3 regions of the Geodermatophilus sp. SYSU D00867 genome follow, and region 2 is predicted to be linked to each of the others. Evidence: predicted binding sites of a transcription regulator. Region 2 holds the regulator's gene; each other region holds the start of a gene.
What was found. The regulator LexA, encoded in region 2, represses DNA repair genes until DNA is damaged. The targets are predictions, from matches to a motif close to TCGAACANNTGTTCGA.
Positions count from the first base shown of each region.

Region 1: the regulator LexA is predicted to act here: its motif matches at 2,177-2,192, upstream of dnaB (replicative DNA helicase).
Region 3: the regulator LexA is predicted to act here: its motif matches at 4,100-4,115, upstream of recA (recombinase RecA).

Region 1 covers NZ_JBJGZC010000024.1:48,720-54,733, forward strand. Annotated here, with positions in the region: gene rpsF (30S ribosomal protein S6) at 131-418, shown strand; gene ACI8AK_RS19750 (single-stranded DNA-binding protein) at 421-906, shown strand; gene rpsR (30S ribosomal protein S18) at 1,011-1,247, shown strand; gene rplI (50S ribosomal protein L9) at 1,259-1,705, shown strand; gene dnaB (replicative DNA helicase) at 2,297-3,661, shown strand; gene ACI8AK_RS19770 (Ig-like domain-containing protein) at 3,995-5,875, shown strand; gene ACI8AK_RS19775 (fatty acid desaturase family protein) at 5,939-6,014, opposite strand, start outside.
Region 2 covers NZ_JBJGZC010000021.1:4,703-10,716, reverse strand. Annotated here, with positions in the region: gene ACI8AK_RS18555 (hypothetical protein) at 287-874, opposite strand; gene ACI8AK_RS18550 (LysM peptidoglycan-binding domain-containing protein) at 992-1,627, opposite strand; gene lexA (transcriptional repressor LexA) at 1,865-2,644, shown strand; gene ACI8AK_RS18540 (hypothetical protein) at 2,673-3,743, opposite strand; gene ACI8AK_RS18535 (phosphatase PAP2 family protein) at 3,715-4,461, opposite strand; gene hflX (GTPase HflX) at 4,576-6,014, opposite strand, start outside.
Region 3 covers NZ_JBJGZC010000030.1:3,485-9,498, forward strand. Annotated here, with positions in the region: gene ACI8AK_RS21290 (amino acid ABC transporter permease) at 1-573, shown strand, start outside; gene ACI8AK_RS21295 (amino acid ABC transporter permease) at 570-1,463, shown strand; gene ACI8AK_RS21300 (hypothetical protein) at 1,574-2,101, shown strand; gene ACI8AK_RS21305 (regulatory protein RecX) at 2,183-2,686, opposite strand; gene recA (recombinase RecA) at 2,926-3,957, opposite strand; gene ACI8AK_RS21315 (response regulator) at 4,152-4,799, opposite strand; gene ACI8AK_RS21320 (sensor histidine kinase) at 4,796-5,980, opposite strand.

The DNA of each region.
Region 1 (6,014 bases), on a different contig from region 2:
CGGCCGCGCTGGTACCCTCGGGGGGCGCGTCCCGTGTGCCGTCCGAGGCAGGCAGGGCGCGCGACGCGTGTACGACCCTCCTGCTGCAGACGTCCTGCAGCCGCCCAGACCAGAGGAGGTGGGGTTCTCCGTGCGTCACTACGAACTGATGGTCATCCTCGACCCCGACCTGGAGGAGCGCACGATCGCTCCCTCCCTCGACCGGTTCCTGACCGTCGTCACCAACTCCGGTGGCACCGTCAAGACCGAGATCTGGGGCCGGCGCCGCCTGGCCTACGAGATCAAGAAGCACGTCGAGGGCATCTACGCCGTCGTCGACATCCAGGCCGAGCCCGCCGCGGTCGCCGAGCTCGACCGTCAGCTCAACCTGAACGAGTCGGTCCTGCGGACCAAGCTGCTCCGGCCCGAGGTCCACTGACCATGGCCGGCGAGACCGTCATCACCGTCATCGGCAACCTGACCTCCGACCCGGAGCTGCGGTTCACGCCGTCGGGGGCCGCGGTCGCCAACTTCACGGTCGCCTCGACGCCGCGCACCTTCGACCGGCAGTCGCAGGAGTGGAAGGACGGCGAGGCGCTGTTCCTCCGCTGCAACGTCTGGCGGCAGGCGGCCGAGAACGTGGCCGAGTCCCTCACCCGCGGTTCGCGGGTCATCGTCTCGGGGCGCCTCAAGCAGCGCTCGTTCGAGACGAAGGAGGGCGAGAAGCGCACCGTCGTCGAGCTTGAGGTCGACGAGATCGGCCCCTCGCTGCGCTACGCCACCGCGAAGGTCACCCGGGCCTCCCGCGGTGAGGGTGGCGGCGGCGGTGGCGGTTTCGGCGGCGGTGGCGGTGGCGGCGGTTTCGGCGGCGGCGCGAGCGACCCGTGGTCGACGCCCGCCGGCCCGTCCGACGAGCCGCCCTTCTGAGAAAGGACCCCCTCGCTCCCCACGCCTCGCTCCGCTCGGCGCGGGCCCCTGCGAGGGGGCCGGTCCATCACCTCACCACGCTCTAGCCGTACCTGGAGAACCCAGTGCCCAAGCCCCCCGTGCGCAAGCCCAAGAAGAAGGTCTGCCAGTTCTGCAAGGACAAGGCGACCTACATCGACTACAAGGACACGACGCTGCTGCGGAAGTTCATCTCCGACCGCGGCAAGATCCGTGCCCGCCGCGTGAGCGGCAACTGCAGCCAGCACCAGCGGGACGTCGCCACGGCCGTCAAGAACAGCCGTGAGATGGCCCTGCTGCCCTACACCTCGACGGCGCGCTGACCATGAGCACGATGAAGCTGATCCTGACGCAGGAGGTCACCGGTCTCGGGTCCTCCGGTGACACCGTCGAGGTCAAGGGCGGCTACGGCCGCAACTACCTCCTGCCCCGCGGCCTGGCCATCGTCGCCACCCGCGGTGCCGAGAAGCAGGTCGAGTCGCTGCGCCGGGCGCGTGCCGCCCGCGAGGTGCGGTCGCTCGAGGAGGCCCAGGCCGTGGCCGGCCGCCTCTCCGGCCTGACCGTCCGGGTGCCCGCCCGCTCCGGCGACGGCGGCCGCCTGTTCGGCCGCGTCACCACCGCCGACGTCGCCGCGGCCGTCACGGCCGCCGGCGGCCCGGAGCTGGACCGCCGCCGCATCGAGCTGCCGAGCAGCATCAAGACCACCGGCAAGCACACCGTCACCGTGCGGGTGCACCCGGAGGTCACGACGACCCTCCCCATCGAGGTCGTCGCCGGCTGAGGAGGCCGCAGCACCGCCCGCGAGGGGCGTCGGACACCCGTCCGGCGCCCCTCGCGGCGTCTCCGGGGCCGGACCGCGTCCTCCGTCGTCCCGGACCCCCCGACGGCGCGGGGCGGCGCCGGACGCACCCCGGACGGCGGCCGTCGTGGACGCATCCCGGCCGGCCGCCGGGCGGCTGTGACGGCTGCGCCGGACGGGACGACACGACACGCCCGGAGCCCCCGGCGCGCCGACTTTCTCGTGTCCACAGCCGGTGGGTGGCCGCGGTGCAGGTGACGCCCGCGGGACCGCGGCACGACGGGCCGGTGTCCTCCCCGTCTCCACATGTCGACTCCGGCTGTCCACCGACTTGTCCACAAGTTGTGCAGAACGCGGCCCACACGGGTGTTGGACGGGTCCGTCCCCGCTTCCTAACGTCGTCTCCTGCGCCGGACCTCCGCGAACTGTCGGTGGCTCCGGGTAGTGATGTCCTCGAACGCGTGTTCGAGCGGCACGCGAGGCGTCCTGGTGCTTCCCCCACCGGGCCCCGGCCGGGCGGCCGGGGTCTGTACGCGCGCGCGTGCCCCGAGAGAGGGAGGTACCCAGGTGGCGGTGGCCGACGACTTCAGCCGGCCGCAGGCGACGGCGCCGGAGTACGACCGGCAGCCGCCGCAGGACGTCGCGGCCGAGCAGTCGGTGCTGGGCGGCATGCTGATGAGCAAGGACGCCATCGCCGACGTCGTGGAGCAGCTGACCGGCAACGACTTCTACCGGCCGGCGCACCAGCTGATCTACGACTGCATCCTCGACCTGTACGGCCGGGGTGAGCCGGCCGACGCCATCACCGTCGCCGCGGAGCTCAACCGCACCGACCAGCTGTCCAAGATGGGCGGCGCGGTCTACCTGCACACGCTCATCGCCTCGACGCCGACGGCGGCCAACGCGGGCTACTACGCCCAGATCGTGGCCGAGCAGGCCACCCTGCGCCGCCTGGTCGAGGCCGGCACCCGCGTGGTGCAGCTGGGCTACGGCGCGGCCGGTGGGCGGGGCGACGTCGACGACATCGTCGACCGCGCGCAGCAGGAGATCTACGAGGTCACCGAGAAGCGGATGAGCGAGGACTACTCGCGCCTCGAGGACGTCCTGCAGCCGACGATGGACGAGCTCGACGCCATCGCCTCCCGCGGCGGCACCGCCCGCGGCGTGCCCACCGGCATCCGCGACCTCGACGAGCTGACCAACGGCCTGCAGGCGGGCCAGATGGTCGTCATCGCCGCCCGGCCCGGTGTGGGCAAGTCGACGCTGGGTCTGGACATCGCGCGGTCGGCCACCGTCAAGCACCACATGCCGGCCGTCATCTTCTCGCTCGAGATGAGCAAGCACGAGATCACCATGCGTCTGCTGTCGGCCGAGGCGAAGGTGCCGCTGCACCACATGCGCGCCGGCACGCTGTCAGACGAGGACTGGTCGAAGCTGGCCCGCCGGATGGGCGAGGTGGCCGACGCCCCGCTCTACATCGACGACTCGCCCAACATGACGATGATGGAGATCCGGGCCAAGGCGCGGCGGCTCAAGCAGCGCAACGACCTCAAGCTCGTGGTCATCGACTACCTCCAGCTCATGACGTCGGGCAAGCGCGTCGAGAGCCGCCAGCAGGAGGTCTCGGAGTTCTCCCGCGCGCTGAAGCTGCTGGCGAAGGAGCTCGAGGTCCCGGTCATCGCGATGTCGCAGCTCAACCGCGGGTCCGAGCAGCGTCAGGACAAGAAGCCGATGCTGTCGGACCTCCGTGAGTCCGGCTCGATCGAGCAGGACGCCGACATGGTCATGATGATCCACCGCGAGGACATGTACGAGAAGGAGAGCCCGCGGGCCGGCGAGGCCGACATCATGCTGGTCAAGCACCGCAACGGCCCGACGGCCAACGTCACCGTCGCCTTCCAGGGCCACTACAGCCGCTTCGTCGACATGGCGAACTGACCGGCCGCGCCGATGCGCAGGAGGGCCCGGGACCGTCGTGGTCCCGGGCCCTCCGTGCGTCCGCGGCGCTGCCGCGCCGGACCTCGGACCCCACCGACGAGATCGACGAGATCCAGGACTTCTGCCGGCGCGGCACCCACGTCCGCACCCGCGAGGCGATCGAGGCCGCGGCCTCCCGGACGTGACGGCCCCGTCCGGGGCCGGGAGGGCGTCCTCCCGGCATCCCGGGCGGGGACGGACCGGTCCTGACCTGCGACTTCCCGTGATCGTCTTGTGATCCGAGTCACCGGAGACTAGGAAGAGGCGCCCCCTTTCCTCCCACCTGGAGACGCCTTGCAGCAACGACGCTGGCACCGCGCGACGACGTCGCTCGTCGGTGCGCTGGCCTTCACGGCCGCCCTCTCGGTCACCGCGCCCCCCGCACTCGCCGACCCGCAGAAGGCCGAGCCGGTCTCGGTCTTCCCGTCCGACACCCTCACCGTGCGCGACCCCGCCCAGCTGACCGGGCGGCGGGTGGACCTGCCGACGTCCGGCTGCGGCGCGCCGATCAGCTGCGGCCTGGTCCAGCAGCTCAACCAGCTCGACGGTTTCGACCTGGACCCGCGGCTGGCGATCCGCTTCAGCGAGCCGGTCGACGTGGCCACCGCCGCCGCGCAGATCACGGTCCAGGAGGACCGCGGCGGCTGGCGGACCGGCGTCGACCGCGTCGTGTGGGACCCGGCGACCAGCACGCTCTACGCCCACCCGGCGCAGCAGCTCGCGCCCGGCACGACCTACCGGGTCAAGGTCCAGGGCGGCCCGACCATCAAGGCCGCCCAGGAGACCTTCACCACGTTGTCGGCCACCGACGGGCTGCAGGACCTGCAGCGGCAGATCGACAGCGGCAGCGCCTTCCGCGCCGTCGGGATCGACCGCCCGGGCCTGCAGGTCCAGGGCGTCTTCCCCGCCGCCGGGACGACGGTGAAGTGGGCCACCGACCGCGGCGTCACCGACCCCGCGGCGACCGACGTGCCCGTCCCGACGGCGGCCCTCGGCGGCTCGATCGTCTTCGGCACGTTCCAGGCGCCGTCCTGGCTCACCCCCGACGTCACGATCCCCCAGACGCCGACGCGCGACGGCGGCCCGCGGCCGGTCGAGGCCGAGCGGCTGCCCTTCGTCGCCGTCCTGCCGCCCGGGCAGGCCCCGGCCGGCGGCTGGCCGGTCGCGGTGTTCGGCCACGGGTTCACGAGCTCGACCAACGCCGTGTTCCTCGCAGCCGTGGAGAACGCGAAGAACGGCATCGCCACCATCGGCACGAACGTGGTCGGCCACGGCTTCGGCCCGGACAGCGCCTGGCAGGTGACCAGCGGCGGCACGACGACGACCATCCCCGCCCACGGGCGCGGCATCGACCAGGACCGTGACGGGGACGTCGAGTCCAGCGAGGGCTCCTCGGCCACCGGTGCGGCCGCGGCCCAGTCCTCCCGGGACGCGCTGCGGCAGACCGTCGCGGACAACATGACGCTGATCCGCTCGCTCGGCGGCACCGACGTTGACGGCAACGGGACGCCGGACCTGTCCGGCCGGGGCGTCACCTACTTCGGCCAGAGCTTCGGCGGCATCTACGGCACCATGCTGACCGGCGTCGACCGGGCGGTGACCCGCTCCGTGCTCAACGTCCCCGGCGGTCCGATCAGCGAGATCGCCCGGCTGTCGCCGGCGTTCCGCCCGCTCACGGCGGCTGCGCTCGGTGCGGCCGGCCTGCTCAACGGTGGGGTCGGCGGCTTCACCGAGCAGATGCCGCTGCGCGGTGAGGGTCCGGTGACGCTCACCGCGCCGAAGGCCGCGGACATCCAGGAGTACCTGGCCCGGTCCACCTGGCTCTCCCGTCCGGGCAGCCCGGAGACCTTCGCGCCGCTGATCGACCCGCAGCGGGTGCTCGTCCAGGTGGCCTTCGGCGACCAGACGGTGCCGAACCCGACGTCGTACACGCTCGTCGACGCCGGGCACCTGTGGTCGCGGACCAGCCTCTACCGCAACGACAGGGCGGGGGCGACACGGCTGCCCAACCCGCACTCGTTCCTGCTCGTGGTGACCAACCCGGCCGCCATCCAGGGGCAGGCGCAGGTGGCGGCCTTCCTGGGCCGGGGTGAGGTCATCGACCCCGATGCTGCGGGCGACGTGTGGGAGGTCCCGGTCGTCGACCCGCGGGTCCTGCTCCCGCTCAACTTCTGACGGTCGGCCGACGCACGAGGGGCCCGGGACGGCGATCCGTCCCGGGCCCCTCTCCGTGTGCCGTCAGGCGGCGGCGGCCATGGCGGCCTGCTCCCGGATGAGCCGGCGGCGGACCTTCGGCTCCCCGGTGGTCATCTTC
Region 2 (6,014 bases):
GGGGACAGTAGGCCGCGCTCCACTACATCTGCAAGACGAGAACCCGCGTGTCTCTTCCACCGAGATCCGGCCGTGACCCCGTGGTGACCAGGCGCGAGCAGGGACCCCTCCCGTCACACGACACGCCGGGGTACCGCGCGTGTCGGCGCGCGGGAGGGGTCGTGCGGGTGTACCCGGCCGCAGCCGGCAGGACGCGGGCGGGCACCCGGAGGGCGCGCAGGCGCCTCCCGGGGACGCCGGTGGAGGTGTGCCGGAAGGACCGCCGGGGACACGCCCCGGCGACGGGTCAGGCGGTGGGGCGGACGGCGGGACGACCGCCGCGGGGGTGGGGCACCAGGTCACCGAGCCGGATCGGGCGGGTCAGCATGTCCGGCTCGTCGGCGACCGCACCGCCGGCCGGGGCCGGGCAGGTGACGACCGGCATCTCGGCGGTCGCCGCGCGGTGCCGGCCCGAACCGCCGGGCGCACGGTGCCGGCCCACGGCGGACGGGGCGACGGCGGGCTGCTCGGCGGTGACGTCGCCACCGTGCCGGCGGACGCCCCGGCGCGCGGGGCGCGCCCCCGGGACGACGGCGCGCGGGCCGACGGCCGGCATCACGACCGTCCCCGCCGCGTCGGCGGCACCGTTCGCGCGGCCGGACGCCAGCGTCAGGTGCCGCTCGGGCAGCCGGACGGCGACCAGGTCCACCCAGGCGTCCTGCTCCCCCACGGCCACCCCGGCGTCGCGCAGCCGGACCCGGGCCTCGCAGCCGCCGGTCGCGTCGTGCCGCCAGCCGAGCATGGCGCCCGGCACCCAGGCGCCGTCCACGAGGACCTCGACGTCCTGCGGGGAGCGGAAGGTCACCGCTGCGCTGCTGTCCACGGCTGCTGACACGCTCCTGACCGTAAGTGTCCTGATGACTCCGGACCGTCAACGACCGGGCCCGGAGGGTTGACGAAGTCACCGGCGCGCTCTCGTCACTTCTCGTGACGACGACGCCGGGCGGAGCGCCTACGGCAGGCGCAGCACCTGCCCGGGGACGACGACCGCCCCCTCCAGGTCGTTGAGCGCCTGGATCGCGTCGACCACCGCGCGCACGTCCTGGCCGGCGCCGGCGACCTCCGCGGCGATCGACCACACCGTGTCACCGCTCTCGACCACGACACTGCTCTCGCCGGCCAGGCGCAGGCCGTCGTCGGGAGCGAGGAATCCGCAGCCGAGGGCGGCGCCGCCGACGCCGGCGGCGAGGACCAGCACGGTGACCAGGCGGCGCCCGCGGCGGGTCAGCCGCACCGGCGCCGGGGCCGGTGCGCACCGCGCGCGGACGGCGGCCCGGGCGGGCTCCGAGCGCACCGGCCGCCCGCTCGGGCGGGCCGGGTCGCGGCGGGTGCGCGGCCCCTCGGCGGCCGGGCCGGCGGTGCGCGCGGGAGCCGCGGCGGGACGGTCGGGCACCGGCCGCAGGTGCCCGGTGACGCGGGGACCGGAGCCCGGCAGGGCGGCGCGCTGCGCCGGCCGGCCGGCGCCACCCGGGGACGCGGACCGGCGTGCGCCGGCGGACGCGGTCGCGACCTCCCCGCGGAGCGGCGGCCGCCACGGGACCCGGACCGCCGCGTCGAACTCGAGCACTGCCTGCCGCACGCTGCCCATGACCGCTCCTCCTGATCGGGTCGAACGCTTCGAACGCGTGTTCGATCGAACGTCTGTCCGGATGTCTACCGCACGGGTCCGACGAGTGCGAGAGCGGCGCGGCGTGTCCTTCGAACACACGTTTGAACCTGCGGCGCCGGCGCGCTACGGTCCGTGCGGGCGCACCGCCCGCCGACCGGCCCCCGGGCCGGGAGGGCGACGGACGGGCCGCGGGGACGCGGCCGGCGAGGAGGAGACGTGGCGGGCACGAGCGGGACCGGCCAGGGCACCCGGGGCGGCGGCACGGCGACCCGCCGTCCGGCCGCGGAGCGCGGCGCCGGCACGGACGGCACGGGCGCCGTGCGCACCTTCCCCGACCGCGGGGAGGCCGGTGACGGCCTGACCCAGCGCCAGCGCCGGGTCCTCGAGGTCATCCGCGACTCGATCGAGCGGCGGGGCTATCCGCCCTCGGTCCGCGAGATCGGCGAGGCGGTCGGCCTGTCGTCGGCGTCGTCGGTCGCCCACCAGCTGTCGGTGCTGCAGAAGAAGGGCTGGCTGCGGCGCGACCCCAACCGGCCCCGCGCGCTCGACGTGCGGCTGCCCGGCGAGACCGCGGGCGAGGCCGCCCCGGCGGCACCCGCCGCGGCCGCCGACGGCTCGGCCGCCCCGACCTACGTGCCGCTGGTCGGGCGGATCGCGGCCGGTGGCCCGGTGCTCGCCGAGCAGGCCGTCGAGGACGTCTTCCCGCTGCCCCGCGAGCTCGTCGGCGAGGGCACGCTGTTCATGCTGCGCGTCGCCGGCGACTCGATGGTCGACGCGGCCATCTGCGACGGCGACTGGGTGGTCGTCCGTCAGCAGCCCACCGCCGAGAACGGCGAGATCGTCGCCGCGATGCTCGACGGCGAGGCCACCGTGAAGACCTACAAGCGCCGCGACGGGCACGTCTGGCTGCTGCCGCACAACCCGGCCTACGAGCCGATCCCCGGCGACGAGGCCACCATCCTCGGCCGCGTCGTCACGGTCCTGCGGCGGGTCTGAGCCGCAGGTCCCCCGCCGGCGCCGGAGCTCAGGCGCCGGCGGGCGGACCACCGGACCGGCGGCGGCGCAGTCGCCCGCCGATCCACACCAGCGCGGTCGCGACGACGGCGGCGGCCACGCCCGCGGTCACCGGCGAGAGGCCCGCGGGGTCCCCCCCGAGCAGCGCCGACGGCGAGGTGTCGGCGGCGTCGGACCCTGCCGGCGCGGGCGGCGCGGACCCCGCCGGGACCGGTACCGCGGTGACGTCCCCGGGCACGCCCTCGCCCGCCAGCAGCAGCGCGCGGCCGTCCGCGGTGAACGACACCGCCTCCCCCTGCGGCGCCTCGGGCAGCGCGATCCGCACCGGCTCGCCGGCCAGCGCCCCCGGGACGTCGGCACCGGTCAGCGGCCAGACGTAGGCGTCGGTGTACGTGCGCAGCGCGATGCGGCTGCCGTCGCGGGCGACCGCCCCGCCGGTGACCAGCAGCTGACCGGCCCGGCCCACGGGACCGCCCGGCGTGCCGGTGAGCGTGAACGCGACCGTGCCGACGTCGGCCAGCGCGACCGTGCCGCCGTCGACCAGCGGAGCGGCGGGCCGGTAGACGTGGCTGGCCCCGAGCACCTCCTTGGTCACCACGTACGGGGTGCCGTCGGGGGCCAGCAGCAGCGCCTCGGCGTCGTGCGGGCCGTCGGGATAGGTCAGCCGGTACAGCGCCGTCCCGCCGTCGGGGCGCAGCGCGACGAGCGCGACCGTCGTCCGGACCGTGGTGTTGTCGCCGGTGTCGGCCAGCCACACGGTGCCGTCGGGACCGACGCCGAGGTCCTCGGGGTCGTAGGGGTCCACCGGCGCGGTGGTCACGTCGACCACCTGGCACGCGTCGTCGAGCACGTACACGGCCACCTGGTCCCCGCCGTCGACCACGGCGAGCATCCGGTCGCCGACGTCGACGAGGCCGGAGAGCTCGGCCAGCCGCGGGTCGGTCACCTGGCAGCGGACCGACGGGGCGGCCGGCTCCTCGGCGCCGGCCGGGGCCGCCGGGAGGGCGAGCAGGCCCGCGGTCAGCAGGACGGCCGGTGCCCGCCGGGCGGCGCTACGCGGACGGGCGGCCGGCTCGGGCACTCGCCCAGCGTGACAGCACCAGCGCGTCCAGTGCGTGGACCACGCCCAGCAGCAGCAGCCCGACGGCCGCGCCCACCACGGCGTCGGTGACCCAGTGGAAGTCCAGCGAGACCATCGCGATCCCGGTGGCCACCGGCCCGACGACGGCCAGCCACCACAGCGTGCGCTGCACCCGCGGCCCGAGCCCGTACTCGACCGCCTGCCAGCGCGCCACGCCCCACATGAGCACCGCGTTGGCCACGTGCCCGGAGGGGTAGCTGGCGCCGTCGCGGTGGAAGAAGGAGCCGGGATAGGCGGGCGCGGTGCGGCCGGTGCCGAACTTGAACGCGTAGACGACGACGGTGAGCAGCGCCAGCGCCGTGACCACCCGCACCAGCGGCAGCAGCGTCCGTTCCCGCAGGCACAGCCAGCCGACCAGGGCGGCGAGCACGATGAGGATCGTCCCGCGGCCGCCGATCTGGGTGACCGCCCAGACCGGCCAGTAGGCCGGGGAGTTCCGCAGGTCCCAGGCGCTGACCACCTCGGAGACCTCGAGGTCCAGCCGCTCGAGCACCCCGCGGCTGAGCAGGTCGACGGTCACCCCGACGGTGACCGCGAACGCGACGACCAGCAGCCACCACGGCGGGCGCCCGGCACGCACCACGGCGGGCGGCCGGGCGGTCCGCTCCGGGCGCCCGGCCGGCGCGCCGGGAGTGCGCCGCACCACGCCGCTGGTCACCGGATCACGGTACCGGGCCGTGACCCGTCCGTGACCTCGGCGGGCCGGAACGGCGAGCCGCCCGGGCACCCGGCGCGGAGCCGGGCACCCGGGCGGCCCTGGGTGCAGTGGCGGTCAGCCGACCGGGACGGCGAACCGCTCGAGCGCGGCGGCCAGCCCGCCGTCGACGCGGGCGGTCAGCCGGGTGCCGGCGGCCTCGTGCTCCTCGCTGAGCACCTCGCCGTCGCGGTGCACGCGGGCGACCAGGTCGCCGCGGTCGTAGGGCACGAGCACCTCGACCTCGACGTCCGGGTGCGGCAGCCGGGCGGCCACGACCTCGCGCAGCTGCTCGAGGCCCTCACCGGTGCGCGCGGAGACCCAGACGGCACCGGGCAGCGCCCGGCGCAGGGTCAGCACGTCGTCCTCGGTCATGGCGTCGACCTTGTTGACGACGATCAGCTCGGGCACCGCCGCGGCGTCGATCTCCCGCAGCACCACGTGCACCGCGTCGATCTGGCCGAGCGGGTCGGGGTCGGAGCCGTCGACGACGTGCAGCAGCAGGTCGGCGCCGGCCACCTCCTCCAGCGTGGAGCGGAAGGCGTCGACGAGCTGGTGCGGCAGGTGCCGCACGAAGCCGACGGTGTCGGTGAGCGTGAACTCGCGGCCGTCGGGCGTCATGGCGCGGCGCACCGTCGGGTCGAGCGTGGCGAACAGCGCGTTCTCCACGAGCACGCCCGCGCCGGTCAGCCGGTTGAGCAGGCTGGACTTGCCGGCGTTGGTGTACCCGGCGATCGCCACGCTCGGGACGGCGTTGCGGCTGCGGGACTGCCGCTGGGTGACCCGGGCGGTGGCCATGCCGGTGATCTCCCGGCGCAGCCTGCTCATCCGGGACCGGATCCGCCGCCGGTCGGTCTCGATCTTGGTCTCACCGGGGCCGCGGGTACCGATGCCGCCACCGCCGGCGACACGCCCACCGGCCTGCCGGGACATCGACTCACCCCACCCGCGCAGGCGCGGCAGCATGTACTGCATCTGCGCCAGCTCGACCTGGGCCTTGCCCTCCCGGCTGGTGGCGTGCTGGGCGAAGATGTCGAGGATCAGCGCGGTCCGGTCGACCACCTTGACCTTGAGGATCTTCTCCAGCGCGTTGAGCTGGCCGGGGGTCAGCTCGCCGTCGCAGATCACGGTGTCGGCGCCGGTCGCGGCCACGATGTCGCGGATCTCGTTCGCCTTGCCCGAGCCCACGTAGGTGCCGGCGTCGGGCTTGTCCCGCCGCTGGCTCACCGCCTCGAGGACCTGGGAGCCCGCGGTCTCGGCGAGCGCGGCCAGCTCGGCCAGCGAGCGGTCGGCGTCGGCCTGGGTGCCCTCGGTCCACACGCCGACGAGCACCACGCGCTCGAGGCGCAGCTGCCGGTACTCGACCTCGGTGACGTCGGCGAGTTCGGTGGACAGCCCGGCGACCCGGCGCAGTGCGCCACGGGCCTCGAGGGCGTAGGAGCCGGTCGTGTCGTCGTCCTCGTCCCACTGGCCGGCCGGCGCGGGACGGGTCTCGGCGAGCGTGTCGTCGTCGAGCG
Region 3 (6,014 bases), on a different contig from region 2:
GTGTGCGCCCTGGTGCTCGGCACCGTGCTCGCGGGCATGCGGGTGAGCCCCGTCCCGCCGCTGCGCGGGCTGGCGACCTTCTACGTCGAGGTCTTCCGCAACACCCCGCTGACGGTGGTGTTCTTCTTCCTCGCCTTCGGCATCGTGCAGATCGACCTGCAGTTCCCGAGCCGGTTCATCACCGCCGTCGCCGCGCTGTCGCTCTACACCGCCGCGTTCGTCTGCGAGGCGCTGCGCTCGGGCATCAACGCCGTCCCGCCGGGGCAGGCGGAGGCCGCCCGCGCGCTGGGCCTGACCTTCGGCCAGTCGCTGCGCCAGGTGGTGCTCCCCCAGGCCTTCCGCACCGTGGTGCCGCCGCTGGGCAACGTGTGGATCGCGCTGGCGAAGAACACCTCGATCGCCGCCGGCTTCGCGGTGACGGACCTGACCGCCGCCCTGCAGCGGCTGGCCAACACCAACGCCGACCAGCTGCTCGCCGTGTTCGCCGCGGTCGTCGCCGGCTACCTGGTCATCACACTGCCCTCCGCCTGGCTGATCCGGGTGGTCGAGACCCGGGTGGCGATCGTCCGATGAGCAGCACCGTCCTGTTCGACCTGCCCGGCCCGCAGGCCCGCCGCCGCCAGCGGATCGGCACCGTCGTCGGCGCGCTGGTCATCGCGGCCCTCGTCGGGTGGGCACTGTGGCGCCTGGGCGTCAACGGCCAGCTCGAGCCCGACCGCTGGGCCATCCTGTTCGACCCGGCGTCCGGGGTGCCGCAGGCGCTGTGGGAGGGCCTGGTCAACACCCTCGCCGCGGCGGCCGTCGGCATGGTGCTGGCCACCCTGCTCGGCGCGCTGCTCGCCGTGGGGCGGCTGTCCGACCACGCCTGGGTGCGGGCCCCGGTCGGTGTGGTGATCGAGTTCTTCCGCGCCGTGCCGCTGCTGATCCTGATCCTGTTCTGCCTGCTGTTCCTGCCGACCGTCGGCGTCCCGATGACCGCGTTCCGCGCGCTGGTCCTCGGCCTGACGCTCTACAACATGGCCGTGCTGGCCGAGATCTTCCGCGCCGGCATCCTGTCGGTGGACCGCGGGCAGCGGGAGGCGGCCTTCGCCCTCGGCATGCGCAAGACGCAGGTCATGACCCTGGTCCTGCTGCCCCAGGCGGTGCGGCGGATGCTGCCGGTGCTGGTGGCCCAGCTGGTGGTGCTGCTCAAGGACTCGTCGCTGGGCTTCATCGTCGGCTACGTCGAGCTGCTGCGGACCGCCCGGAGCCTGGTGGAGTTCTTCGCCTTCTCCTTCGGCAACACCTACACGTTCCAGCTGTACGTGGCCGCCGCGGTGATCTACATCGTGGTCAACGTGCTGCTGTCCTGGCTGGCCAGGTACGTGGAGAAGCGCACCCGGCGGAACACGAAGGCGGCCGCGGCCAAGGACGTCGAGCTGCCCGCCGACGTGCAGATGGGCGGGGGCGGCGGGCCGGTCTGACCCGGGGGCCGCGGGACACGGAACGGTCACGCGGCGTCCCGTCCGCCCCGCCGCGCACCCCGGGCCCGTCGGTGGTCAGCCCGCGCGGCGGGGCTGCCGAGAGGGGACCCGTGGACACCGCTCTCCGCCCCGCCGTGCCGCCGCTGCCCTCGGTGGTGCGCCTGCCCGAGGGACAGGTCGACGTCGCCCAGGACTTCGTGACCCGCCTGCGCGCGGCCGCCGTGCAGTTCGCCGTCGCCGCCGGTGCCCAGACCGCCGTGGTCCGCGAGGCCGTGCCGCCGGCCCGGCACCGGCGGGCCCGCTGCCGGGTGGTGCTGCGCGCCGCCGACGGCAGCGAGCGCGACCTGACCTTCCTCGGCCCGGTCAGCCGGCCGGCCGTGCTGCCCGACCGCACGTTCGAGCAGCAGATCCAGCAGTGGCTGGCCGCCCGGGTGGGCGACGAGGGCGAGTGGCTGGTGGCCGACGACGAGGCGCCCGACGGCGTCGCCGTGGACCTCACCGCGTGGACCGGCCGGCCCGCGGCGGCCGGCCTGCCGACCCAGGCGATGCCGCTGCAGAGGGCCCAGGCGGTCCCGGGGCCCGCGCACGCGCCGGCGACCGCGGCGGTGCCCGCCGTCGCCACCCCGCTCGCGGGCTGACCCCACTCCGGACGGACAGCGGCCGGTCGCCCCGAGGGCGGCCGGCCGCTGGCGTTCCGTGGACGGACGGGGACGGGCCCGTCAGAGGTCGGCGTCGTCCCAGCCCGCGGAGTCCTCGTCGGGGTCGGTGCCGAAGCCGGTCTCGTCCATGACCTCGCGCACCACGCCCGCGGCCAGGCCGCCGTTGTAGCCCTTGCGCGCGAGCATCCCGACCAGCCGGCGGGTGGCGGTGACCCGGTCCACCCGGCGCAGCGCCGGGAGCCGGCGCTCCACCAGGTGGCGGGCGGCGGCCCGCTCGTCCTCCTCGTCGACCTGCGCGAGGGCCTGCTCGGCGTCCTCGCCGTCGACGCCCTTGGCGCGCAGCTCGGCGCGCAGCGCCCGCCGGGCCAGGCCGCGGCCGGCCTGCCGGGAGCTCACCCACGCGCGGGCGAAGGCGGCGTCGTCGATGAGCCCGACGTCGCCGAACCGGTCGAGGACCGCGGTCGCGGCCTCCTCCGGGACGCCGCGGCGCTCGAGCAGGTCGGCCAGCTGCCGGCGGGTCCTGGCCGCGCCGGTCAGGGCCCGCAGGCAGATGGCCCGGGCCACCGACTCCGGGTCCCCCGGGTCGTCGGCGTCGCGGTCCCAGGGGACGGGTGCGGTCCCCGCACCGGCGGCGGCCGGGCCGTCCGGGTCAGGGGACGGCCCGGACCGCCGCCGCCCGCGCCCACCCCGGCCCGGGGAGCCCGGCTGGCGGGCTCCCCGGGCGCGGCGGCCTGCGGGGCGATCGGCCTGCTCGGGCCCGGCCTCCTCGGGGGCCGGGCCGGACCAGCCGGTCACGAGGTCGCTCAGAAGTCGACCGGGTCAGCGGCCGGGGCGTCGACCTGCGGGCCGATGCCCAGCTTCTCCTTGACCTTCTTCTCGATCTCGTCGGCGAGGTCGGGGTTGTCGCGGAGGAACGTGCGGACGTTCTCCTTGCCCTGGCCGAGCTGGTCGCCCTCGTACGTGTACCAGGCACCGGACTTGCGGATGAAGCCCTGCTCGACGCCGGCGTCGATGAGGCCGCCCTCGCGGCTGAACCCGACGCCCCACAGCAGGTCGAGCTCGGCCTGCTTGAACGGCGCGGCGACCTTGTTCTTGACGACCTTGACGCGGACCCGGCTGCCGACGGCCTCGGTGCCCTGCTTGAGGGTCTCGATCCGGCGGACGTCCAGGCGGACCGACGAGTAGAACTTCAGCGCGCGGCCACCGGTGGTCACCTCGGGCGAGCCGTAGACGATGCCGACCTTCTCGCGCAGCTGGTTGATGAAGATCGCGGTGGTGCCCGAGTTGTTCAGCGCACCGGTGATCTTCCGCAGCGCCTGGCTCATGAGGCGGGCCTGCAGGCCGACGTGGCTGTCACCCATCTCGCCCTCGATCTCGGCGCGGGGCACGAGGGCCGCCACGGAGTCGATGACGATGATGTCGAGCGCGCCGGAGCGGATCAGCATGTCGGCGATCTCGAGGGCCTGCTCACCGGTGTCGGGCTGGCTGACCAGCAGCGCGTCGGTGTCGACGCCGATGGCCCGGGCGTACTCCGGGTCGAGCGCGTGCTCGGCGTCGATGAAGGCCGCGATGCCGCCGGCGGCCTGGGCGTTGGCCACCGCGTGCAGGGCGACCGTGGTCTTGCCGGAGGCCTCCGGGCCGTAGACCTCGATGATGCGGCCGCGGGGCAGGCCGCCGATGCCGAGCGCGATGTCGAGGGCGATCGAGCCGGTCGGGATGACCTTGATCGCCTGCGCGGTGCTGTCGCCCAGGCGCATGACCGAGCCCTTGCCGAACTGCTTGTCGATCTGGGCGAGGGCCATGTCGAGGGCCTTGTCGCGGTCGAGCGTTGCCATGGTGCTCACCTTCGGGAAGTCGCGTGTCGTGGAGTCGATGCGGTGTCGGAGGGGAACGCTAGGCCGGGGGTCTGACACTTTCCGGTGACCGACTCGACCTGTGGAGGGACGACCTCCCTGTGGACCCACCCGTCACTGTAGGGCGAACACGTGTTCGAGTCGAGCACCACGGACGGGCGCCGACCGGTGTCGGGTCAGACCAGCCCGCGGGTGTGTGCGAACACCGCCGCCTGGGTGCGGTCGCGCACCTCCAGCTTGCCCAGGATCCGGGCGACGTGGGTCTTCACGGTCAGCTCCGACAGCACCAGTGCCTCGGCGATCTCGGCGTTGGACTCCCCGCGGGCCACCGCGCGCAGGACCTCGAGCTCCCGCTCGGTGAGCAGCGCGACCCGGGGGTCGGGCGGCGTCCCGCCGGGCAGCCGGTGGGCGAGGGTCTCCAGCAGCCGGCGGGTCACCCGGGGGGAGACCACCGCGTCCCCGGCGGCGACGGCGCGGACGGCGCGCAGCAGCTCGGTCGGCTCGGCGTTCTTGAGCAGGAACGCGCTGGCGCCGGCCCGCAGCGCCGCGAACGCGTGCTCGTCGAGGTCGAAGGTGGTGAGCACGAGGACCCGGCTGGGCAGGTCCTCGGCCACGATGCGGCGGGTCGCCTCGACGCCGTCGACACCGGGCATCCGCACGTCCATGACGACGACGTCGGGGCGCAGCTCGCGGGCCAGGGCGACCGCCCCGGCGCCGTCGCCCGCCTGGCCGACGACGGTGAGGTCCTCCTGCGACTCCAGCACCATCGACAGGCCGACGCGGACCAGCGGCTCGTCGTCGACGAGGAGGACCCGTGTGGTCACGGGGCCGCCACCGGGGACCCGTCCCCTGCAGCGCGCACCGCCGACAGCGGGAGGACCGCCGCGACCCGCCAGCCGCCCCCGGGCAGCGGCCCGGCGGTGACCGACCCGTCCCACGCCGCCACGCGCTCGCGCATGCCCACCAGGCCGTGGCCGCCCCGGCCGGGGACTGCTGCGGCGGGCGCGCCGTCGTCGACGACCTCGACGGTCAGCTCGGCCGGGTGCCAGTCCAGGCGCACCGTGGCCGACCGGGCGCCGCGGGCGTGGCGCAGCACGTTGGTCAGCGCCTCCTGCACCAGCCGGTGGACCGCGAGCTGGGCCCCGGCGGTGAGCGGGACCGGGTCCCCGGTGACGGTGAGCGCCGTGGGCAGGCCGGCGGCGCGCACCTGCTCGACGACGGTGCCGACGTCGGCCAGCCCGGGGGCCGGCGTCAGCTCCGCCCGGTCCCCGTCGGTGCGCAGCACGCCCACGAGGCGGTGCATCTCGGCGAGCGCCGCCCGGCCGGTGGCGGCGATCTGCGCCACGGCCGCGCGGGCCTGGTCGGTGCCGGGCGCGAAAGCGGCGCCGTCGGCCAGCGCCGTCATGACCGACAGGTTGTGGGCCACGACGTCGTGCAGGTCGCGGGCGATCCGCGCGCGCTCCTCGACGACGGCGATGCGGGCCTGCGCGTCCCGCTCCCGCTCGGCGCGCTCGGCGCGGTCCTCCAGGGCCTGCAGATAGGCCCGGCGCGTGCGCCGGCTGCGGCCGACGACGGCGGCGGTCACGGTGACCGCCGAGAGCGGGACGACGGCGGCGCCGTCCGGGCGGCCGGCCAGCGCGGCGACCCCCACGGCCAGGGGGACCAGCAGGCAGGTCCCGACGGCGGCGGCGACGCGTACCGGCTCACACCGGTCGGCGACCCAGACCAGCAGCCACCACACGACGACGCCGGCCGGCAGCAGCGCGCGGGGCTCCGGACCGTGCGAGGCCCACCAGCCGAGCACCAGCGTCACGCCGGCGACGAGCGCGGCGAACGGCGCCCGGGCACGGGCCAGCGCCAGCGCCCAGAGCAGGAGGGAGACGGCGACCTCGGCGGGGGTCGGCCCACCGAAGCGGACGAGCGGGCCGACGGAGAGGAGGGCGCCGCCGACGACCGGGCCCACCGTCCGCACCACCGACCCGCCCGCCCCCCGCACCGGCTCCACGGGCGCCATCGTGCCGCCCCCGCGGCCGGGACGG